2 regions of the Oceanobacillus sp. CF4.6 genome follow, and region 2 is predicted to be linked to the other one. Evidence: riboswitches for the same ligand, from Rfam matches in the RefSeq annotation. Region 2 holds a riboswitch; the other holds the start of a gene.

Region 1 (11,496 bases), on a different contig from region 2:
TTCCACTTCCCGAATACTGGCAGGCATCTCAAAATATTTTGTCAGGTGAATGCAATGAAACAAATGATATGATTTCTGCACCATATATAAATACTGGATTATTCGCATCTGCGGTTTTGAATGGGCAAATTGCTGGTGTGTTTGTTGGACATGACCATGATAATAACTTTGTTGGCGAGCATTTTGGTATAAAATTGGTATATGGTCAAGTTAGTGGCTACCAATGCTATGGTGATTTGGAGCGAGGTGCAAGGCTCATTCAATTGACAGTCGAGGGGATGGAGACGAAAACGATTGTTGAATCCGACTTCTGAGTTAATCACGGACAAAAATAAAGAAGCAACTTCCATACCCAAATTTAGCTTGTTGTTTATCCCGATATTAATGGAACAATTTTTCAGCTTGTTGCTAGGCAATGTCGATGTACTCATGCTCAGTCAGTACAGTGATGAAGCCGTTGCAGCAGTTGGACTTTCCAATCAAATTCTTATGGTTGGCTTGATGATACTTGGGATTGTTTCGTTAGGAAGCTCAATCCAGCTTATGCAATTAATCGGGTCACCAAGAAAATCGTATATCAAATCTATTATTCGACATTCCGTTTATTTAAATATAGTAATATCTCTTGGATTAGCTATCATCTTTATTGTCTTTGGCAGGACGATTCTATCCTGGATACAAACACCAGCACAGTTGCTAGACGGTGCATATGTATATTTAATGGTCGTTGGAATTAGTCTTGTTTTCCAATCATTAATTACAAGTATGAGTACGATCCTCCGTTGTTTTACATTTGTGAAAATGGTGATGGCAATCTCCATCATTACGAATATCATTAACATTATCGGTAACTATATTGTTATTTTATCGCCATTAGAATTTCTTGGTACTGGGATTCAGGGTGTTGCTACATCAACAATTATTGCGCGTCTCATAGGAGCAATTTTATTTATCATCTATTTTATTCGGCTTTTGCCAAATTATCTCTCATCATTTAATACAATGAAGCTGGAGAAAAAAACGATTCAGTCTATATTTAAACTAGGTTTTCCTTCCGCAATGGAGAATGTTTCCTATACGACTTCACAATTGATTATTACGGGGATTATCGCGATATTTGGAACAGCAATGGTCACATCGAAAATATATACACAAAATATAACGGCAATCATCTTCACTCTCGCTGCATCCATATCACTGGCGAATCAGATAATCATTGGGCGTTATCTCGGAATGGATTTGAAGAAAGAAGCTAAAGAAACGACAAATCAATTGATCTTTAAATCAGTTGGCATAGCTATTCTTACTGCAACGATGCTTGCCTTATCAAGCTCATTTATCATTCCGATTTTCACCGATAATCCGCACATCCAGGAAATGGTATTCATGTTAGTATGGATGGGAGTCCTGCTTGAGCCAGCACGCATGGTAAACGAAATTATAATTGGTGCACTAAATACTGCCGGAGATGTGAAATTTCCTACGATGGTGAGCATCCTCGTTACTTATTTATTTACTGTTCCGATGAGCTTTCTAATTGGTGTCTATTTTGGATACGGACTTGTCGGAGTATGGATTGTATTTATTTTAGATGAGTGGATAAGAGCGATTATCTTGTATATTCGGTGGTCCAGTGAATCATGGAGAGAGATTCGTATTTTTGATAGCAATGAATTAGTAAAAGGAGAATAGCAATGAAAAGGGACGGTCATACACATACAGAGTTTTGTCCTCATGGTTCAGGGGAGGACGTTGAACCTTTTATCTTAAAAGCAATTGAATTGGGCTTTACAGATTATAGTATAACGGAACATACACCACTTCCAAAAGGCTTTAAGGATCAAGCATCCGGTGATGAGGAAGCGATTATGACCGCGGGAATGAGCCTAACAGACGTAGACTATTATCTTAAAAAAATGCATCAGTTAAAAAAGAAATATGAACAGGAAATTAACATACATGTAGGCTTCGAGGTTGATTATTTAACAGGGTTTGAAGATGATACGACTGATTTCTTAAATGAATATGGAAAACTCATAGATGACAGCATTTTATCTTTACACTTTTTACAAGGAGCGGGTGGCTATCGTGTCATTGATTATAGCCCGGAGGATTATCAGAATGGAATGATTCATCACTATGGAACATTTCAAAAAGCACAGGAAAAATACTTTCAGACTTTACTACAACTCGTCGACGCTGACTTAGGTATCTATAAACCGAAGCGGGTAGGACATATTACACTCTGTCAGAAATTCCAAACCTTCTATAAAGATGAGGAAACGCATTTATCAGCGGAGTCGATTTTGTTAATCGATAAATTGTTAGAGAAGGTAAAGAAAAATCAATATGAATTAGATTTTAATACGGCCGGAATGTTTAAGCCTTATTGTGGGGAGCCATATCCATCGCTACAGATTATGAAAAAGGTGAAGGAAATGGAGATTCCCTTTGTCTATGGATCGGATGCACACCATGTTACGGATGTAGGAAGAGGCTATCAAGCTTATAAAACATTATAGAAAGAGGAATGAGCATGCAGGATATAGGAAATAAGATGAATCATGTAGGAGAATGGGTGTATCGCCTGCTCATATTAAACTTCCTTTGGGTCGGTTTCACGCTGTTAGGTCTCGGTATATTGGGTATATTTCCAGCAACCCATGCACTGTTTGCAGTACTTCGTAAATGGCTGATGAACAAAAAACCCGTCAAAATGACAAAGGATTTTATGTATTACTATCGAAATGACTTTTGGAAAAGTAATGCACTAGGGTATGTTATTGTACTGATTGCAGCAATTCTTTGGATCGATTTTCGCTATTTTATGTCGATTACTAGCTTTGGAATGTTCGTATTGGGGCACTTTATGCTTTTATTCTTTGTCTTTTCACTTCTTTCGCTATTCATCGTATTTCCTATTTTTACACATTCCGAGCTATCGTTTATGCAGTATGTAAAAAATGCATTGATTTATCCGTTTACCCATCTTGGAACAATGATTTTACTTGCTGTCTCTCTTGGGTTGTATTATTTTATCGTATACCAAGTACCTGGGTTCATTCCCTTTCTAGGAATTAGTTTTCCTTGCTTCGTAATTATGAAAATCATACTTCCAACCTTTCAGAAAAAGGAACAAAAAGTTAAAGGTTGGTTTAAAGGTCAAAAAGATACGCGTATCTATTATTAGTAAAATGGTGGGAGTATCTTGTAAGATTGAATAAGACAGGTAAATAGGTAAGGGGGAGACAAGTGAATAAAGAAGAGCGGCATTTGCAGATTCTAAATCAATTAGAAAGCCAAGAGAAGATTTGGGTGGCTGAGTTAGCACAAGCACTTGATGTTACCCCTGAAACCATTCGAAGGGATTTAGCAGAACTTGAAGTAAATGAACAACTAACACGTATTCACGGTGGGGCAGTACCGTTTATCCAGACTCAAAAGGAAATGATATTTGAAAAGAAAATGTCCGTACATATTGACGAGAAGAAGCAAATTGCCAAAAGAGCTGCAGCAATCATTCAACATGGGGAAACAATAGCTATCGATGTTGGGACAACGACTGTGCATATTGCGGATATGCTTGACAATGTGCAAGGATTAACTATTGTCACGAACTCGTTAAGTGCTGCAAGCCGATTTAATTTAGCAATTGAAGAACAGCGGATAACAGGACAGATTATCATGTTACCTGGGATCACAAATCCATATCAAACTTCTGTGAAAGGTGCCTATACGGTTGAATTTTTGAAACGATTTAGTTTTAACCGTGCCTTTATTTCATGTGGCGGGGTAACAAACTCCTCAATCTATGATTTCGATATGGATGAATCGCTCGTCTCCGAAGCAATGATTCACTGCAGTCAAGAATCGATCCTGCTTACCGATGCATCTAAATTGGATAAGAAATCATTATTTGAAATAGGACCATTAACGAATATATCTAAAGTGATTTGTAATGAGGCTAAGCCGAGTCATTGGTATGAGAATGGGTACGAGTGGATTGCAGTCGAATGAGGGGAAATTTGACGAGGCATAACAGATGGCGTGCCGAGGAGATAAATCAGGGATACAAGTGGAAAAAGCAATTATAAGAGAGCGATTTTAATAGAAGTGAAGCTAACTAAGAACTTTCTAAGTTAGCTTTTTTTATTTCCATAATCAAGAATTGGGATAATAATTGATGACTTCAAATATTATACTAAAATAATTAATCATTGATTCTAAAGTTTCTCATATTTATTTAGCTAGATACATTAATCATATATTTGTCTTGAAACTACGTTTGTTTATCTACCCAACAAATTATTACACATTTTAGTCATTTTACTGTTATAATTGTAGTGTTAAATAAAAGAAAGCGCAAACAATAGATAGTATATAGAGGAGGCAATAAAGTGGAATATAGTAACAAGCAACCAGAATTAGAAGTCAAAACAAAGAAACTCATTGAAGAAGATGGTCTGAAATTTAAAGATTTGAATGGAGACGGGAAACTCGATCCATATGAAGATTGGCGCCTGAGTCCAAAAGAGCGTGCAGAGAACCTTGTTTCCTTAATGAATATCGATGAGAAGATCGGTATGATGCTGATTAACTCACGTAAAATGGGACTTTCTCAAGAGGACAAGAAAAAAACAAGTCATGATGGTGTGTTAGATGAATCTATTGTGGAAAAAGGGGAAACGATCTTTGCCACATCAAAAGTATATGGGACAACACATACGATTGAGAATAGAAAGTTAAGACATTTCATTTTAAGAGACAACTTTAGCCCAGCTGAAATGGCAGAGTGGATAAATAAAATGAATGAAGTTGCTGAAGGGACCCGCTTAGGTATTCCTGTCTTGATCGCATCGAACTCAAGAAATGAACATGCAGAACCTGTTTTTGGTATGAACGATGCAGGTGGAATTTTCTCCACATGGCCTGGAACCTTAGGACTTGCAGCCGCAGCACAGGGAGAAATTAAAGATGGTGGAGATGCATCACTTATTAGCGAATTTGCTAAAATTGCCCGCGATGAGTGGGATGCAACTGGAATTAGAAAAGGTTATATGTATATGGCGGACACTGTTACAGATCCAAGATGGCAGCGGACGTACGGTACGTTTGGAGAAGATCCGGAATTTATTTCGGATGCAATTGGTCGCCTGATTGATGGATTCCAAGGTAAAGCGTTAGGGAAAGATAGTATTGCAATGACAACGAAGCATTTTCCTGGTGGCGGAGCAAGGGAAAATGGATTTGACCCCCATTATGAAGAAGGAAAGTGGAATCTATACCCAACTCCAGGGAGTTTAGAGAAATATCACTTACCACCATTTAGAGCAGCAGTAGAACATGGAACATCGTCCATTATGCCATATTACTCTATTCCAAGTATCAAGAAAAGTGTGGTACAGGAGTTCGAGGGGAAAGACATTCCATTCGAAGAGGTAGGCTTCACATTTAATCAATATTTCATCAATCATATTCTTAGGGAAAAACTTGGATTCAAAGGCTATATCAATAGTGACAGCGGTATTATCAATAATATGAGCTGGGGCGTTGAAAGCTTGAGTGAGGCCGAACGTTTTGCTAAAGCGGTTAATGCTGGGACAGATATTGTTGCGGATACAAATGATATTGAGAATCTTAAACTAGCCATCAGCAAAGGATGGATTAGTGAAAACCGTATTAATGAAGCGAATGAGCGACTGCTTACAGAAATGTTTACGTTAGGTCTTTTCGATGATCGTACGTATAATTCACCAGAATCGGCTACCACTGTAATTAGTAACAAAGCTAATTGGGATGCTGCATATGAGGGCCATAAAAAATCTGTAACCATTCTTAAAAATCAAAACGAAACATTACCACTAACAGCGGAAAAGCTTGACGGTAAGAAAGTTTACGTGGAAGTATTACACAAGGAAGAAGAACGGGCAACAGCATACACGGAAAAGGCAAGAAAAGAATGTCTTGAGCTTGGTCAGTTTACGTTGACCGATAACTATGAAGAAGCTGATGTAGCGATTATGTTCTTACATCCAAAATCTGGTTCTTACTTCAATGCGACACCAGGACTATTAGAACTTGATATTTGTCAGGATAAAGTAGTATCCGCTTTGGATGGTTCATTGTATCAGGAAACTACCATAACAGGTATCAATCGTCTAAAAGAAGTGGCAGACAATGTTCGTAGTCGCGGTGGTAAAGTGGTTGTCAGTGTGAATGTGACATTACCATGGCTTCTTGGAAACGTGGAACCACTTGCAGATGCATTAATTGCTGGATACGATACTTTCTATAATGCACAGTTTGAAGTTATCGCAGGCAATAGCCAACCAGTAGGTGTTCTTCCAATGACACTACCAGCAAGTGAACAAGTAATTGCTGTTTATCAGAATGGTGAAAGTGTGTCAAGAAATGATGTACCAGGCTATGACAAGGACAAGTATATGCCTGAAGGACTTAGCTATGCATATAAAGATAGTGACGGAAACGTTTATACACTAGGTCATGGATTAAGGTATTAATTGAAGTAAAATTATTTATGTGTTACAGATACATTCTTTAACATTATAAGAGGTCATTACTCAGATTGTTAGACCTGAGAAATGACCTCTTTTTTTGCATGGAAGTAGCCAGTTTTTTTCGAGTTGAAAAAAGTTCATTTATTTGGGCAAAATAATTTCAGAGAATTATTGCTTTTTTAACAGCATTCCGAAAGAAGTCTCCCTTTTCAAGCCTGTACCGGGCTGCGCCTAAGGCTAAGGGGGAGATGAATTTCGGTTTGCGATAGCAAAAACACTTGCACTTTAGAAACATACGTTCTATAATTAGGTATAGGAGGTGCAAATTATGTTGCTGAATCAAAAATACGAAATTTATCCTTCAGACGAACAAAAAGAACAACTGGATCGTTGGATTTCTTATTGTCGTCAGGCCTATAATTCTGCACTTCTGGATAAACAACGAAAATATAAGCAATCTAGAGAATCATACACACGCTTTGCTATGCAAAAGCAATTAAAGTTAGATAAAAGTAGTAAGCCTTTTCTGAAAGAAATACCTTCTCAACCATTACAAGAAGTATTCATTCGATTAGATAAGGCCTTTGTAAAATTCTTTCGAAAACAAGCAAATTATCCAAAGCTTAAGAAATACAAAGATTACAACAGCATGACTTTCCCACAATTTGGCTTCAAACCAAACTCACATCATCGCTACGCAGCATCTTTTGCCACGAATGGAAATCTACAACTTTCAAAACTAGGTCAAATACCAATTCATTTACATCGTCCGATAGACGGAACGATCAAACAACTCATTATAAAACGACAAGGAACACGCTGGTATGCTATTTTTAGTGTCGAAAGGCAAGTATATCCAGCACCAATCAACAGAGACCTTGTAGTTGGGATTGACGTTGGGTTGGATAAATATGCCGTTTTATCCGATGGTAAAAGCTTTGATAACCCAAGATTTTTTCGTCAAACAGAAAAGAAGTTGAAACGAGCACAAAAGAAGCTTTCCCAACAAAAGCGAGGCTCAGCCAATTATAAGAAACAAGTCATCAAAATCCGTAAGCTTCATGAAAAAGTAGCTAACCAACGAAGAGATACCTTACATAAATGGAGTTACAATCTAACGAAATACTATTCCGTTATTGCAGTAGAAAACTTAAACATTCGAAATATGGTAAAAAACAAACGTTTAGCTAAGTCCATTTCTGATGCAGGATGGGGAATATTTCGCAATATGTTATCTTACAAATGTGAAAGGAATGGTGGATTACTTATCAAAGTCAATCCAGAATTTACGACCCAAGATTGTTCTGAATGTGGTACGCGTGTGAAAAAATCCTTATCCATCCGCACGCATGTTTGTAAAAGCTGTGGAACTATCCTGGATCGTGATTACAATGCCAGCCTAAATATTTTGCGTAAAGGGTTAGAGCAATTAGATCAAATGTTAGTGATGGACTAATCAATAAAAACTGTAGGGCAAGGTTGTGTCCGAACAGTATAATCAAAGCCTGTGGAGACGATGTCAGCCATCTTAGGAAACCCCTTCGATGCAGTGGTCTGTGAAACAGGAAGCCCCATCTTCAAGCATTCGGAAAGAATGATACGGTGGGGTCATTCACGTAGTTCATTTTATTTCCATACATTCAAAAAAGATGCTATTCTGATTGAATATTCATTTAAAATAGGTGGAATCTAATTATCATATAATGGAGGAAAATCATGCAAACTAAATATACAGCGTTACTTGAGTCTTATCAATTACCAAATGGAATCGAAATAAAAAATAGAATGATGATGGCACCGATGACAAATTACTCATCCAATCCAGATGGCACTGTGACCGATGCAGAAGTAGCATATTATGCCCGACGAGCGAAAGGTGTGGGTGCTGTTATTACAGCAGTTGCAAATATCACACCAGGTGGGAAGGGTTTTCCGGGTGAGATTGGTTGTGACCGTGACGAATTAATACCTAGTTTAGCACAACTTGCTAAGAGCATTAAGAGCCAGGGAGCGAAAGCAATTTTACAAATTTTTCATGCTGGAAGAATGAGTCCTTCTGACCAAGTTCCAGATGGGGATGTCACAGCACCAAGTAATATTCCGGCAGAACGCGCGGGAACGCTTGGAGTAGTACCAAGAGAATTAACGGAGACAGGGATCGAAGAAATTATTGAAGCGTTCGGCCAGGCGACGCGTAGAGCGATTGAAGCTGGATTCGATGGTGTTGAAATTCACGGTGCAAATGGATACTTGATCCAGCAATTCTTTTCTCCACATGCCAACAGACGAGAAGATCAATATGGTGGTAATATAGAAAAAAGAATGACATTTCCGTTAGCAGTTATTGATAATGTACAACATGCTGTGAAAGAATATGCGAATGCTCCTTTCATTGTCGGTTACCGCTTTTCCCCAGAGGAACCGGAAACCCCTGGTATTACGATGGGAGATACGCTACAGCTCGTTCATGTACTGTCAGATAGAGGACTTGATTATCTACATGTATCATTGCAGCACTTCTGGTCTAAGGCGAGAAGAGAAGCCGATACATCAAGAACGCGTATCGAATTACTTTTGGAGACAATCAATAAACGGGTGCCACTAGTAGGAGTCGGATCGCTCTATACAGCAGATGACGTAGCGGAAGCAATGAAGACAGGAATCGAATTTATTGGACTTGGTAGAGAGCTTCTAATCGATCCAGAATGGGTACAGAAGATCGAAAGTGGGAATGAAGCAGATATTAATACGACTCTTGATTTGAATGGCAAGGAAGCGTTGGATTTCCCAGATCCATTTTGGAAAGTTATTACATCTGTTCCAGGCTGGGTTCCTGGGGTGGAATAACCTTTCAAATATAAATACAATAAAAATTAAGGCGCAGAGAATTAAATTCTCTACGCCTTAATTTTTATTAGTGCTATTATGCTAATTGTTTAATAAAGTAGCGATTTGAGGATGGCATTAGTGAACTTGCACCAAATATTTAAGTGAGTTAATTCACAAACAATACTCTTCGTTTTAACAATTTTTTTCTGTCTGTTCATAAATTAGAAATATTTAGTGCATTGACTATTTAAAATAATGTGATATTATATATAATAATTCCGATGTAAATAATAAGCATTAAAATCACTTCTTATAAGAGAGAGGGAGGGACTGCCCCCGTGAACTCTCGGCAACCAATTCAATGCTTCTTTTCAGATTGAACCCGATGCCAAATTCAGAGGGATTCTGAGATTCCGGATGAGAGGAACTAGCAAAATGAATTTATAATTAATATAAATTACCAATGAAAAAGGAGAGATTTTAAAATGGCAATTACAACAGTGAGTGCGAAAACGGTTTTAAAGGAAAATGTGTTAGTGGAAGCCGAAGCTAGAGGTCACAAAGTTATAGTAGATGAACCTAAAAATTTAGGTGGTACAGATCAAGGGATGAATCCAGTAGAGTTGCTACTTTCTTCATTAGGTGCATGCCAATCAATTGTTGCTAGAACTTATGCTGAAAAGTTTGAGGTTGATCTTCAAAACTTTTGGGTCGAATTAGAAGGGGATATTGATCTGGATGGATTCTTTGGTAAATCGGATGTACGACCAGGCTTTTCCGATATTCGTTATACGTTCCATATTGAAACAAATGCTCCTGAAGAGAAAATACAGGCATATAAGGAATTTATTGAAGCCCATTGCCCTGTGGGAGATACCATTGCAAATCAGGTAAATCTATCCTCTTCAAAAGTAGTAATAGAAACCCCAGTTAAATAGAATGGTTAGGTGGGGACTGCTTCTTTAGTAAAATAAGGAACTATCGATTGATAGTTCCTTATTCTTATTTTACCCTTGTGCCAGGTTGTTTAATAAAGATAAGTTACTTTTCAAAAACACCTTTAATATTATCCCATCCATAAACAAGTTCAATGAGTTTCTTTCCTACAATTTTTACTTCTACTTTATCTATTACTTCCACCCAGTGATTCATAGAATAATCTCGATTCATTATCTTCTAATACAAAAACAAGCATTGTATTTATTCCTACAGTCTCAAATGACCGCCTTGTTTAATTATTACCCCCGATAGGACAATTTGTCGAAATAATCCATTCACAAGCAAAACCGCAGTGATATTTACAATTTTACTGCGGTTTTTTATTGATATAAATTGATTTATCACTCTTTGTAAATCAAACTATTTTCATGGGAATTTCCTGCTATTTGATATACTTAAGCTAACTGAATGGATTATTAAACAAGTTCAGAAAAGTGTTCTTCATAAATCTGATGAATGACCATACAAGGAAAAAATTCAAGAGAAAGAGTTTATGAGATCTTCCTCTAATCAATATTTTTGTAGCCGAAAAACATAAAGCATTTAACTAAACACCACGTTTGTTCCCCCAGATAAGGGCATGAACTTGTGGAAGAACTCGAACATGATTCAGTTTAGTTGATGCAACAACCTTCTCAATCAGCCATTCATATTTGATTAAAAGTTTACTAGCAAGGTTAGATGCTTCACTTTCTACCAGGTCATCATTTCCAACCTGAAGGAAAAAGGGAACCTCTGGATATCGTTCATGCACCTTTTCTGCATAGGTTAAATCTTCATCATCAAAAATGACGACTTTTAAACTTGTATTTTTAAGCCGATTATTGATTTTTAAGTTTTTAATAATTAAATCAAGCGTTTCAAAATTTGTGTTCATCTTGGAGCTCGGCGGTTTAGGGGAAATTGTGAGATCATCGATTGCAAGGAACCAATCCTGCCAGCGGCTACCCTGTGTTTCCAGTGCCACTTCCATGTTTAACTCGTGTAATGTTTCTACTAGTTCATTTAGATTGGCTAAGAGTGCGGGATTTCCACCTGAAATGGTTACGTGATCAAAATGGTCTCCGCCTGTTTGTTTGAGCCGTGTCATAATTTCGTCGGTAGTCAACCTTTCAATCTCTTCTTTAGCACTGCCGTCCCAGGTAAAGGC
Region 2 (11,496 bases):
AAGGCGCGATCAGAATCCAAGGATGCTGTTGGTTCATCGGCAAGTATAATACTTGGATTGCTGTACAACGCTTTAGCGATGGCTACACGTTGACGCTCCCCACCAGATAAATCACTCGGGAAATTGTTTAATAGTTCATTGATTCCCAATGAGTGGTAGAGGTTATGAAGTTCATTCTCATTTAAATTATCCTGTTTTACTTTATCCAACAGCTTCATCTGCTTCCAATTTCAAATCCTTCTTCTATCAGTGAGTCATCTGCAATAACCTCTCCTTCATTTTGAAAAGCTTCCTCCTTCTATTATATTTGGCATAATGAATTCATCATCATTGATTCCAAATGTAGTGTAGATACATTTGCTTTTGTATTCCTAACAATTGCAATAAAAATAAGTATAAACAGTTTTTTATTACTTTCACGATGTGATCGTTGAGTTTCTAAATAAAAAAGAATCTGCAAGGTGTTGAAAACCCTTTACAGATTCTCTATTTTTTATTTACTTCTGTCATAATCTGCGACCAACTGTCGTAGGAACTATCTATATTCCATTGGCGATCTCCAATTTTAACTCCCTCTACCCCTAACCCTCCTACAATAAACTTTAATTCAGGAATGTTCACAGAAAGGACATCTATATATTTCTGAATGATCGTTTCATCTTTCTTACGGGATGTTGAGATCGCTATAATATCAATATCTTTTTCCTTTATTAGCCCTTCAAGTCCCTCCAATGGTGTATCAGCACCAATATATGTCACTGGATACCCTTTTTCATTTAAGAATAAAGTAAACAGTAGAAGGCCAATTTGGTGCTGCTCACCTTGCGGGCAGATTGCCATCACTTTTGGAAGGGTTGATGCAGTCTCGAATATACGAAAGAAATTCATAAATCGCTGTAGCACAAGATTGGTTATCATATGTTCTTGTGCAACGTGAATCTTCCCCTCTTCCCACGCTTTCCCTACCTTATACATTAACGGTACAATAATGGAATGAAAAACTGTCCGGTAGTGGAATTGAGAAAAACATAGATCAAGTAAAACATGGCATTTTGCTGTATCGAGATGGAGAACCGCATAATACAATTCCTCTATCTGCGCTTGATAATTTCCTTCTTCCGACACAGACATTGGAGAAGAAACAGAAATTTGTTCCTCTTTTAAGGAATGCAGCTGTTTAACAGCCTGACTTACCTTCATTCCATTATCCTGAACCTGCTTTTTTACCCATTTTAAATCGGTTATATTTTCTTCTGTGTACTCACGATGTCCGGAGGCTGTTCGTTCTGGTGTAATTGCATGATAGCGTGTCTCCCAGGAACGAATTGTAACTGTAGGCATGTCCAATATTTTTGAAACTGCTTTGATGTTATACATTTTAATACCCCATTTATAATAACTATATAATAACTATACAAAAAATATACATCAATTATTCATTAAAATCAAGAATGGGTAAAATTATTTAATCCGCTTCGATACGTTACGACGGAAAACAAAATAGCGCATAAAGAAAAAGCTCGCCGTTGAAGAAAGAAACATTGCAGCACCTTTGGCAATGTTATTTTGCACAAATACCGGTATTGAGAAAAGCCCTAGTAAAGCGATACCACCGATAAACACGAGATTGCTGATTCCGAGACTGACGAATGCCTGTATGCAAAAAAAGATTAATTCTTTCTTGTTTTTACTCGCTTTCTTCCTGAATGTCAGATTGGCATTGAACAGATAACTATTCGTGACCGCTAACGTATAAGCAATTGTATTAAATAATAGAAGGATTTCATTATTATCTGCATACCAAAAAAACAGCAGCAAGTTCAACGTACCGATATCAATAAGGGCATTCATCCCTCCTATTGCACTGAACTGCAAGACTTGGAATGTATTCTCTTTCTTGTTAGATTTCCGTATCATTTATGATTACACCTAATTCTTTTTAATTTGTAATTTTTTGCTTATTTTATCATAGTCTTGCTTATTCCACTATAATACAGCCAGAAATGCAATTCCCGTAATTTAATTTATTGGAAATTCCGTTTGTTCATAAAAAATGATTGACTTTTAAAAAGATTAATATTACGATGTAGAAACAACTTTATAACATAACTCTTATTGAGAGTGGTGGAGGGACTGGCCCGATGAAACCCGGCAACCTTTCTGGGAATTCTTTTTCCGATAAAGGTGCTAATTCCTGCAAAATACGTCTGTATTTTGGTAAATAAGAGGGGACTGCTATTATAAAACGCAAATGCCTCTCTTACCCGAGTGGCATTTTTTAGTTTCCCTAACATCAAAGGAGTGATACACATGTCAATTGCTACGGTGAAAGGATCACCGGGTCATTATCGAATTGGGGAACAGGTTCTAAACGAACTGAACAGTCTTCTTTCTGAACTGAATGTTAGAAAAGTGCATATTGTTACAGGCGAAAAATCATGGCGGGCAGCAAAGCCTTATCTGCCAGACGAATTTCATACGATCGATCCGAATCATATCACTTTCATCAAGGGGCATTGCACCATACAAAAAACAATAGACCTGGCAGGAAAGTATGATAATGAACATGTAGAAGCAGTTATTGGAATCGGTGGTGGCACTGTACTTGATATTTCAAAGGCGTCTGCTGCCCGAGCTGGTATAAAATCCATATTAATTCCAACGATTGCAGCGACCTGTGCCGCATGGACACCATTGAGTGTATTTTACCATGAAGATGGGAAGCATTCACATTATACAGAATTTCCTGTAGCAAATACACTCGTACTCGTTGAACCAGCGATTATTGCCAAAGCGCCGCTGAAATATTTAAAAGCAGGTATCGGCGACACACTAGCTAAGTATTACGAAGCGGATGCTCTTGTAAATTCCTTTTATAAAGGTGTGGAACTGCCGATTTGGCTGCAAGTCTCCCAATTTACTGCTAAAATTTGTCGTGATATTCTTTTAAAGGATGGAAAAGCAGCATTAGATTCCGTCAAAGAGGAACAAGTAAACGACGAATTGATCCGTGTTATCGAAACCATCATACTGACAGGAGGTATGGTTGGAGGATTTGGCGGCAAAGCAGGAAGAATTGCTGGTGCTCATTCCATTCATAATGGATTAACGGAGGCAGATGAAGTGAAACGTTTCCTTCATGGTGAAATCGTTTCTTATGGAATTCTCATTCAACTGGCTTTAGAAGGAAAAGAGAGTGATTTAAAAAAACTGCTAAATTATTATGATGAATGGGGATTCCCAGTAAATTTGAAGAGTTTAACCATCGATGCTGAAGACGAAGAACTTTTAGGAAGAATCACCAAAAAAGTATTACTACCAGAGGAATCCATTCATTTTATGGACATTGAAATTACAGAAGATACTGTCTTAGCAGCATTTCATACCGTAGAAAAGCTAACCTATCAAAAAGCATACTAACAGAAAGAGGGATGATGATGAAAAAAGGACTATTTTTAGGATTTGTTGTTTTACTTATAGGATTATTGGCAGCATGTGGTGGATCGGATGAAGTAGAGGGTCTGCTAGAGGATGATAAACTAACTGTTGGTGTAACCGCAGGACCACATGAAGAGATACTGGAAAAGGTTGCAGAACTAGCTTCTGAAGAAGGAATAACCATTGAACCTGTAGTATTCAGTGACTATGTTATGCCGAATGTAGCATTATCTGAAGGTGAAATTGATATAAATAGCTTCCAGACAGAGCCATTTTTTGATCATATGAACGAAGAACGTGGTCTAGAACTAATTAAAGTAGCCGATACAGTAACTTTTCCAATGGGAATGTATTCAGAAGAAGTAACAGACCTTAAAGAATTGGAAGATGGTGCACGTATTGGACTTCCGAATGACCCAACTAATGGCGGACGTGCACTCTTACTTTTCGAACAAGCTGGTTTAATTACAATTGAAGAAGGCTTAGGTGTTAATGCTAGTATCAATGACATTGTAGAGAATCCAAATAACTTTGAATTTATTGAACTTGATCCTGCTCAAATACCTAGACAACTTGGGGAAGTTGATGCAGCTGCAATTAATTCTAACTTTGCACTTGAAGCTGGGCTTCTTCCAGGAGAAGACTCTATCTTCATCGAACAGGATTCTCAATTTGTGAACCTGATTGCTGTACGAGAAGAAACGAAAGATGATGAAGTTGTTCAGCAATTTATCGATCTCTACCAAAGTGATGAAGTGAAGCAGTTTATTGACGAAAACTTCGAGGGTTCCGTCGTACCTGGATGGTAAGAATAAAAGCATAAATGCCCAATTGAATCATTAAAATGTAAAAAGTGCGGATCTATTATGATCCACACTTTTTTTATTTTTTATCTGTAATATACTCATTCGGTGCTTCGCCATTCTCAGAGTTATGGTTCTTATACTGACTTTTTCGGCCATTACGTTGCTCACCGGTGTTTTCATTTTCTTTAAACTGATTGTTGTGCTTCTTCTCTTTATTGCTCATTTACGAATGCCTCCTCCTACCTTACTATCCCTAGTTTTGTCGAAGTGAGGTGTTTTATTCATGTTGAGCATTAAAGATTTACTCACCTGTCTCTGCAAAACGTTTAATTCGATCTCCTATTTCATCGCGTACGCGTTGGAAAACTTTCCAAACTTCTTCTTCAGTTCCCTCTGCTTTTGCCGGATCATCAAAACCCCAATGTTCCCGTTTTACTTGAGGAGGCGTCATTGGACAGCGGTCTGCTGCATCCCCACAGAGAGTCACAGCCAAGGTAGCATGATCTAAAAATTCCGTGTCGATTTTCTCTGATTTTTGATTCGATATATCCACCCCGGCTTCATTCATCGCTTTAACCGCATTAGGGTTCAAACCGTGTGCTTCAATTCCAGCACTTCTAACGGACCATTCATCACCAAGGTACTTTTTTGCCCAACCTTCTGCCATTTGGCTTCTGCATGAATTGCCAGTACATAGAAAATAGATTGTTTTTTTATTCATTCTGTAACCTCCATTAAAAAATTAGTAATGTTAAGTACAGCCCAATTAATGTAATAAATAAAATGGGTACCGTTAAAATAATTCCTGTTTTAAAATAGGTCCCCCATGATATTTTAACTCCCTTTTTCGATAGAACATGGAGCCATAATAACGTTGCAAGTGAACCAATCGGTGTTATTTTTGGTCCTAAATCAGAGCCGATAACATTAGCATATATTAATGCTTCCCGAATAACTCCGGTTGTATCTGTTTCAGCTATTGCGATCGCATCAATCATCACAGTAGGCATATTATTCATTACCGATGAAAGGATAGCTGCAATGAATCCCATCGACACAGTAGCAACGAATAAACCTTGTTCCGCTGCAGTCTGAATAATGCCCGCCAGTACATCCGTCAATCCGGCATTACGCAGTCCGAAAACAACGACATACATTCCGATGGAGAAAAATACAATGTTCCACGGTGCACCTTTAATAACAGCCTTCGTATCCACTGCCTTGCTTTTCCTTGCCATCAGAATGAAAAATATTGCTATGACTCCCGCTACAATCGATACAGGTACCTGGATAAACTCACTGGCAAAGTAACCAATCACCAATAGCCCAAGTACATACCATGATAATCGGAACATTTTATGATCCTTAATTGCTTCTTCCGGATCTTTTAATTTGGATACGTCATAATTTTTAGGAATACTTTTTCTAAAGTAAAGCAATAACACTAGAATCGTTGCAGCTAATGAAAACAGGTTAGGTATGATCATACGTGATGCATACTCCACAAACCCGATATCAAAGAAATCAGCAGATACGATATTTACAAGGTTACTTACTACAAAAGGAAGTGACGTCGTATCTGCAATAAATCCACTTGCCATAATAAATGGAAAAATCATTTTTTCACTGAAGTTTAAATTACGAACCATAGCTAGAACAATAGGTGTTAGTATTAACGCCGCTCCGTCATTTGCAAATAATGCAGCAACAACAGCACCTAATAAGCTAATGTAAACAAACATCTTGATTCCATTTCCTTGCGCAATGCGCGCCATATGTAGAGAAGCCCACTCAAAAAGTCCAATTTCATCTAAGATTAATGAAATCAGAATGATGGCAACAAATGCCAACGTAGCATTCCATACAATACCCGTCACTTCTGCTACATCACCAAAGTCCACTACGCCTACAATCAGAGCAAGTACTGCTCCTCCAACCGCAGACCAGCCGATGGACAATCCTTTTGGTTGCCAAATTACTAAAATTAAAGTTGCTATAAATATTAATACTGCTAATACTGACAAAACAATACCCCCAATTAACAACAGGTTATACGATTCCCCTGTTCTTCCAATTCTTTTATTTTATCCTCCTGATTAGGAAGCTGGTTTAGAATTTGTTCAATAAATGGATAGTATTCATTACTTTTATTAATGGAATAAAAGATCCATTGTCCTTTACGCTCTTCCAAAACAAGCCCTAAATCTTTCAATTTCCTTAAATGTTGACTAATCGATGATTGACTCGTCTTAAATATCTCAACAAATTCACATACACAACAAGCTTGATTTTGAAGAATTTTCAGCATCGTTAATCTTGTTTTATCACCTAATAATTTTAATAATAGTGCTGCCTTTTCCATTTCTATAGCTGTTTGTAGCACGTTCGTTCACCGCCTTTTGTATCGCAGTATTAGTATATAATGATTCGCTTATATATTCAATAGGAAATGATCAATTAATAAACTTTACATTAATTTCCCGATTGGTCACCCCCTCTTTTAAAATTCCTTCGATTGTAGTTATGAATAGGAGGTGACAACCGTGGAACTTACTTAAATGGCTAATTGTCCAACTCGAAAATAGGACTCATCCATACACTAATTATTAGGAGGAGATAGTAATGAAACTGTATTTAGATCCTGGCCATGGTGGAACGGATCCAGGTGCCTCGGGATATGGCTTAAAAGAAAAAGATATTGTATTGGATATCGCTTTTCGAATACGTGATATATTAACCGGTGACTACAAAAATGTAAGTATACGGATGAGTCGAACAAATGACAGTACCAAAAGTTTGCGTCAACGAACAGATGAAGCGAATGCATGGGGCGCTGATTATTACTTATCCATCCATTGTAATGCTTTTAACGGGGCTGCTGAAGGATATGAAGACTTTATTCACAATAGTCTACAAGCTAACTCACAAACTGCAAAGTTCCAGAATATCCTGCATGAGGAAATCACAAAAGTAAATCAGTTGCGAAACCGCGGTCAAAAGAAAGCAAACTTGCATGTTCTTCGTGAATCATCCATGCCAGCCTTTCTATCGGAGAATGGTTTTATTGATCACCCCGGTGACTCCGCATTAATGAAAAAGAATGCATGGAAACAAAATGTCGCACAAGGGCATGTAGATGGATTGGCCAGAGCCTTCCAGTTAAAACGTAGAGAAAATGTTACAGATTCAGGAAACCTGTACAAGATTATTGCAGGTTCCTTTAAATCAAAGAATCATGCTGATGATCGTTTATCACTTCTGCGTTCAAAGGGGATTGACGCTTTCTTGGTTAATGTGACTATTTCAGGAGTAAGGTGGTATCGTGTACAGGCGGGAGCATTTTCTAGCAGAAAGCATGCAGAAAATCATTTGCGAACAGTAGAAAACACAGGAGTATATGCAATTATTGTTCAAGATTAAATGGGGGAAAGTGCCTTCATTTAATCTCTTCCCAATAACTGCTTCGTAAATGCAATATCGTCTGTAAAATATCCATCAACACCCAAATCGTTCACTCGTTCTTGTTCTTTTTTCTGTGTATGCATGTCGGTGAAAAACACATGTACTTCTTTTCCTTGGCTGTGTAATTGATTCACACTTTCTACATTTACATCTGTTGATTCCATGCCGATATACGGATAATCGACTGACAATGCCTCTCTAAGATTGAATTTTCCTTTACCAAAAAGCAATGTTAATGGTATTTCAGGAGCAAGTTCACGTATTCTTTCCAGGCTGGTTTGAGAGAATGACTGGATGGTGATCAAGCCCTTCGTAATTATTTCATGCTTATTCAGTAATTCAATGAAAGGCTCCTCCATCACAGCCTCGCCATCAACCAATCTTGTTTCAATGTAATAATGTTCCGTATCTGAAAAAACGTTAATAATTTCCTCTACGGTTGGAATTTCTTCTTTTATCGTTTGATTATTAAAAACCTCTACGGTTGTAAAAGACTTTATTTCACTCCGTGTATAATCAGAAACATTCCCTGTTCCAGTTGTTGTACGATCAAGCGATTCATCATGCATAGCTATAAGCTTGCCATCTGCTGTCATTCTCAAATCAATTTCCAGGGCATCTACCCCTTGTTCTGCAGCAATTTGATAAGCTGGAATGGTGCTTTCATTAAACTGATCATTCGCTCCACGATGAGCAATAATTTTCGGCGAATCAACAATGCTCGATGGCGCTGATTCCATCTCTCCCAGAGCAAACCAGCTGACCAGGCTCACAATAAGTATAAGTAGAGACAGAATAGTTATTTTTTTATACAAATGCTTTTCGCTCACTTCTAAAGAACAGCGCTTTTTCCGGGAAGTCTGTAATAATTGCATTCACCTTTAAATCGAGCAGTTGCTTAATTTGATCACGATCGTTGGCCGTCCAGACTCGGATACTCGAATACATATCTCTCCAAGGGTATGAATTTGTTAATAAAACATCCTTAGATACATGCAATGCTTCTAAATGAAGGGTTCGTATATAGTCCTCTGGTAGTGAAATATGGTGATCCAGCAACCATGCGATACCAGCATTCTGATCCAGTTCTTTTATGCGCAATATGCTAGGTAGATGGAACGAAGAGTAAATGACCTTCCGTCCATTCCCATATTGCTCCACAAGTGAAAGCAACTTTTCTTCCATACCTTCGTAATGAAACATATTTTTCTTCAACTCAATATTGAGCTCAATATCGTATGGAATTAGTAGTTCCAGGACTTCTTGCAGTGTCGGCACTTGTTCAGATATCCAAGATTTCTCATCGAATAGCTGAAAGTTTGAATATTTAATTCCTGCACTGTATTTTTTAATTTCTGCTAATGTGCAATCTTTAATATAACCTGTTCCATTTGTTGTTCGATCAAGGGTTTCATCATGAATGACGACAATTTCTCCATCCTTTGTCATCTGTACATCCAGCTCCACCCCATCCACACCTTGCTTCACCGCTTCATGAAATCCAAGTAACGTATTTTCAGGAAAAGTCGCCATGCTGCCACGATGCCCATATACTTTTGTCTCGCTCATATAATAAACACTCCCCTTATTATTAGGAAAGAGAATAAAACAGCAATCGCCATTTTATCTTCCTCCCTTGCCTTTTTGTACTTATTCGCCTCTGGCTTTATTCGCTTGTTCAATCGCGGTATTAAGCTGCTCTACCGCTGTACTGTATGCTTCATCCACATCTCCGCCGTTATATACAGTTTCAAGTGCTGTCTCTATAATTCTGCGTTCTTCTGGAATCATATCCATCACAGCACCTTGAGTAGCATAAGAAGGGTTTGTCGCCTGAAGCTGATCCACAGTTACTTTCAATTGCGGCATTTCAGCATGAGCATCCTGTACAACTTGTTCATCGTATGCTTCTGGGTTAATTGCAAAGTAACCCGTTCCAACATGCCATTCAGCTTGAATTTCAGGAGACTGGACAAACTTCATGAAATCCCATGCTGCCTGTTGTTCAGCATCATCCTTACCTTCTGACATCCAAAGGCTTGCACCACCAATAACAACACCTTCACGTTCTACGTCTTCTGGATGAGGCAAAAATGCAATTCCCACTTCAAAAGGTGCATTGTCAATAACATCTCTTGAACTTGCTGAAGATTGTAGGAACATCGATACATCACCGGCTAAGAATCCAGCCATCATATTATCTCCATTTGTTCCATAGTTTGCAAAAGTTCCATCATTGTTCATGCGTTCAACCCATTCAAAAATTGATTTCCCCTGTTCTTCAGTAAAACCAATTTCTGTCGGTGTATCTCCACGCCCATTATCATTATTTAATAGTAATGCCCCTTGATTTGCCAGTAATTGTTCAAATAACCAGCCATAAGCCTGCAATGCAAAACCTTTCATTTCCGGATTACTTTCAACAATTGCTTTCCCCGCTTCTTCCACTGCTTCATATGTTTCCGGCGGCGCTTCGGGGTCTAAACCTGCTGCCTCAAAAGCTTCTTTATTGTAGTACATTACAGGTGTAGATGAATTAAATGGCATCGAATAAAATTGATCATCAATTTTATAGTAATTAACAATATTTTCTTCCAAGTGGTTCATATCATAGCCTTCAGCATCAATAAACTTTTGAATCGGCTCAATATTCCCACTGTTAATCATCGACATCGTACCAATTTCAAAAACTTGAATCATTGTTGGTGCACTTTCTGTTCCAGCAACACTATGAAACTTTGTTAATGCTTCATCATATGTACCCTGATATTCCGCATTAACCTGTACCTTGTCTTGGGAGCCATTATATGCATCAACAATTGCATTTAATGCTTCCTGTCCAGCTCCTCCCATAGCATGCCAGAAAGTAACAATTTGCTTTTCTGTGTTTGCTTCACTCGATTCCTCCGATGTGGTTTCAGATGCTTCTTCCGCTGGTTCATCAATAGAAGTAGCGGAATCTTCCGACGCTTCCCCTTCCGAACTACATGCTGCGATGAAGAGTACAAGTCCTAACATGAGTAATGCAACTAACTTTTTCATTCGTTTTAACACTCCTTTTATATGATGGAACTTGCTATTTTATCCCGACGGAACGGGAAATAACACAAATGGGGAAAATGCTACTTATTTCAAAGCACCTTCCGTTAATCCTTTTTGAAGCTTCTTTTGACCAAGGAATAATAAAATAAGGGTTGGGATCACAACAATAACGGCCCCTGCCATAATCACTCCCCAATCATTCAATTGCTCCTGTGTTTGTAATTGCTTTAATCCAATTTGTACTGTACGTACACTATCATTTGTTGTTGAAAGCAGTGGCCATAGATACATATTCCAGGAAGTTAAAAATCCATAGACGCCGAGCGTTACCAGGCTGGTCTTTGCAACCGGTAGTACAACAGTCAAATAAAACCTAAAATCTCCCATACCAGCAATCTGACTCGCTTCTTTCAACTCTCTCGGAATTTGTTTGAAATTCTGCCTCAGCAAAAATGTACCGAAAGCCATTGCAAAAAAGGGAATGGCTAGTCCTTGATAACTATCAATCCACCCTAGGTCACGAATAGTATGAAAGTTCGGGATAATGGAGGCCTCAAATGGAACCATCATCGTAGCTATGAAAAGATAAAAGATAAAGTCTCTCCCTTTAAAATTTAGAAACACAAAGGCATATGCAGCTAAGCTGGATAAAATTAATTGCCCTAGCATAATTAAGATAGAGATAAAAAAGCTGTTAAATAAATATTTCAGTAAAGGAAACTGTCCAAAAGCTTTTACATAATTTTCA

Evidence for each region. A riboswitch is a leader RNA that binds a small molecule or an ion and turns the genes downstream of it on or off. The one in region 2 is predicted to bind S-adenosylmethionine.
Region 1: another riboswitch for S-adenosylmethionine. It lies ahead of ACHABU_RS08790 (OsmC family protein); the one in region 2 lies ahead of ACHABU_RS12210 (iron-containing alcohol dehydrogenase family protein).

What each region holds. Positions count from the first base shown of each region.
Region 1 is NZ_JBIMEX010000004.1:130,703-142,198, reverse strand. Features, by position in the region: gene ACHABU_RS08830 (metallophosphoesterase family protein) at 1-314, shown strand, start outside; gene ACHABU_RS08825 (MATE family efflux transporter) at 295-1,692, shown strand; gene hisJ (histidinol-phosphatase HisJ) at 1,695-2,522, shown strand; gene ACHABU_RS08815 (YesL family protein) at 2,537-3,190, shown strand; gene ACHABU_RS08810 (DeoR/GlpR family DNA-binding transcription regulator) at 3,253-4,017, shown strand; gene ACHABU_RS08805 (glycoside hydrolase family 3 protein) at 4,398-6,521, shown strand; gene ACHABU_RS08800 (RNA-guided endonuclease InsQ/TnpB family protein) at 6,847-7,974, shown strand; gene ACHABU_RS08795 (NADH-dependent flavin oxidoreductase) at 8,235-9,365, shown strand; SAM riboswitch class I at 9,655-9,771, shown strand; gene ACHABU_RS08790 (OsmC family protein) at 9,833-10,285, shown strand; gene queE (7-carboxy-7-deazaguanine synthase QueE) at 10,894-11,496, opposite strand, start outside.
Region 2 is NZ_JBIMEX010000007.1:86,846-98,341, forward strand. Features, by position in the region: gene ACHABU_RS12195 (ATP-binding cassette domain-containing protein) at 1-209, opposite strand, end outside; gene ACHABU_RS12200 (MerR family transcriptional regulator) at 487-1,377, opposite strand; gene ACHABU_RS12205 (GtrA family protein) at 1,462-1,917, opposite strand; SAM riboswitch class I at 2,110-2,228, shown strand; gene ACHABU_RS12210 (iron-containing alcohol dehydrogenase family protein) at 2,311-3,420, shown strand; gene ACHABU_RS12215 (MetQ/NlpA family ABC transporter substrate-binding protein) at 3,438-4,247, shown strand; gene ACHABU_RS12220 (hypothetical protein) at 4,321-4,467, opposite strand; gene arsC (arsenate reductase (thioredoxin)) at 4,546-4,965, opposite strand; gene ACHABU_RS12230 (arsenic transporter) at 4,979-6,268, opposite strand; gene ACHABU_RS12235 (ArsR/SmtB family transcription factor) at 6,283-6,627, opposite strand; gene ACHABU_RS12240 (N-acetylmuramoyl-L-alanine amidase) at 6,867-7,664, shown strand; gene ACHABU_RS12245 (glycerophosphodiester phosphodiesterase) at 7,685-8,446, opposite strand; gene ACHABU_RS12250 (glycerophosphodiester phosphodiesterase) at 8,514-9,275, opposite strand; gene ACHABU_RS12255 (ABC transporter substrate-binding protein) at 9,357-10,748, opposite strand; gene ACHABU_RS12260 (carbohydrate ABC transporter permease) at 10,833-11,496, opposite strand, start outside.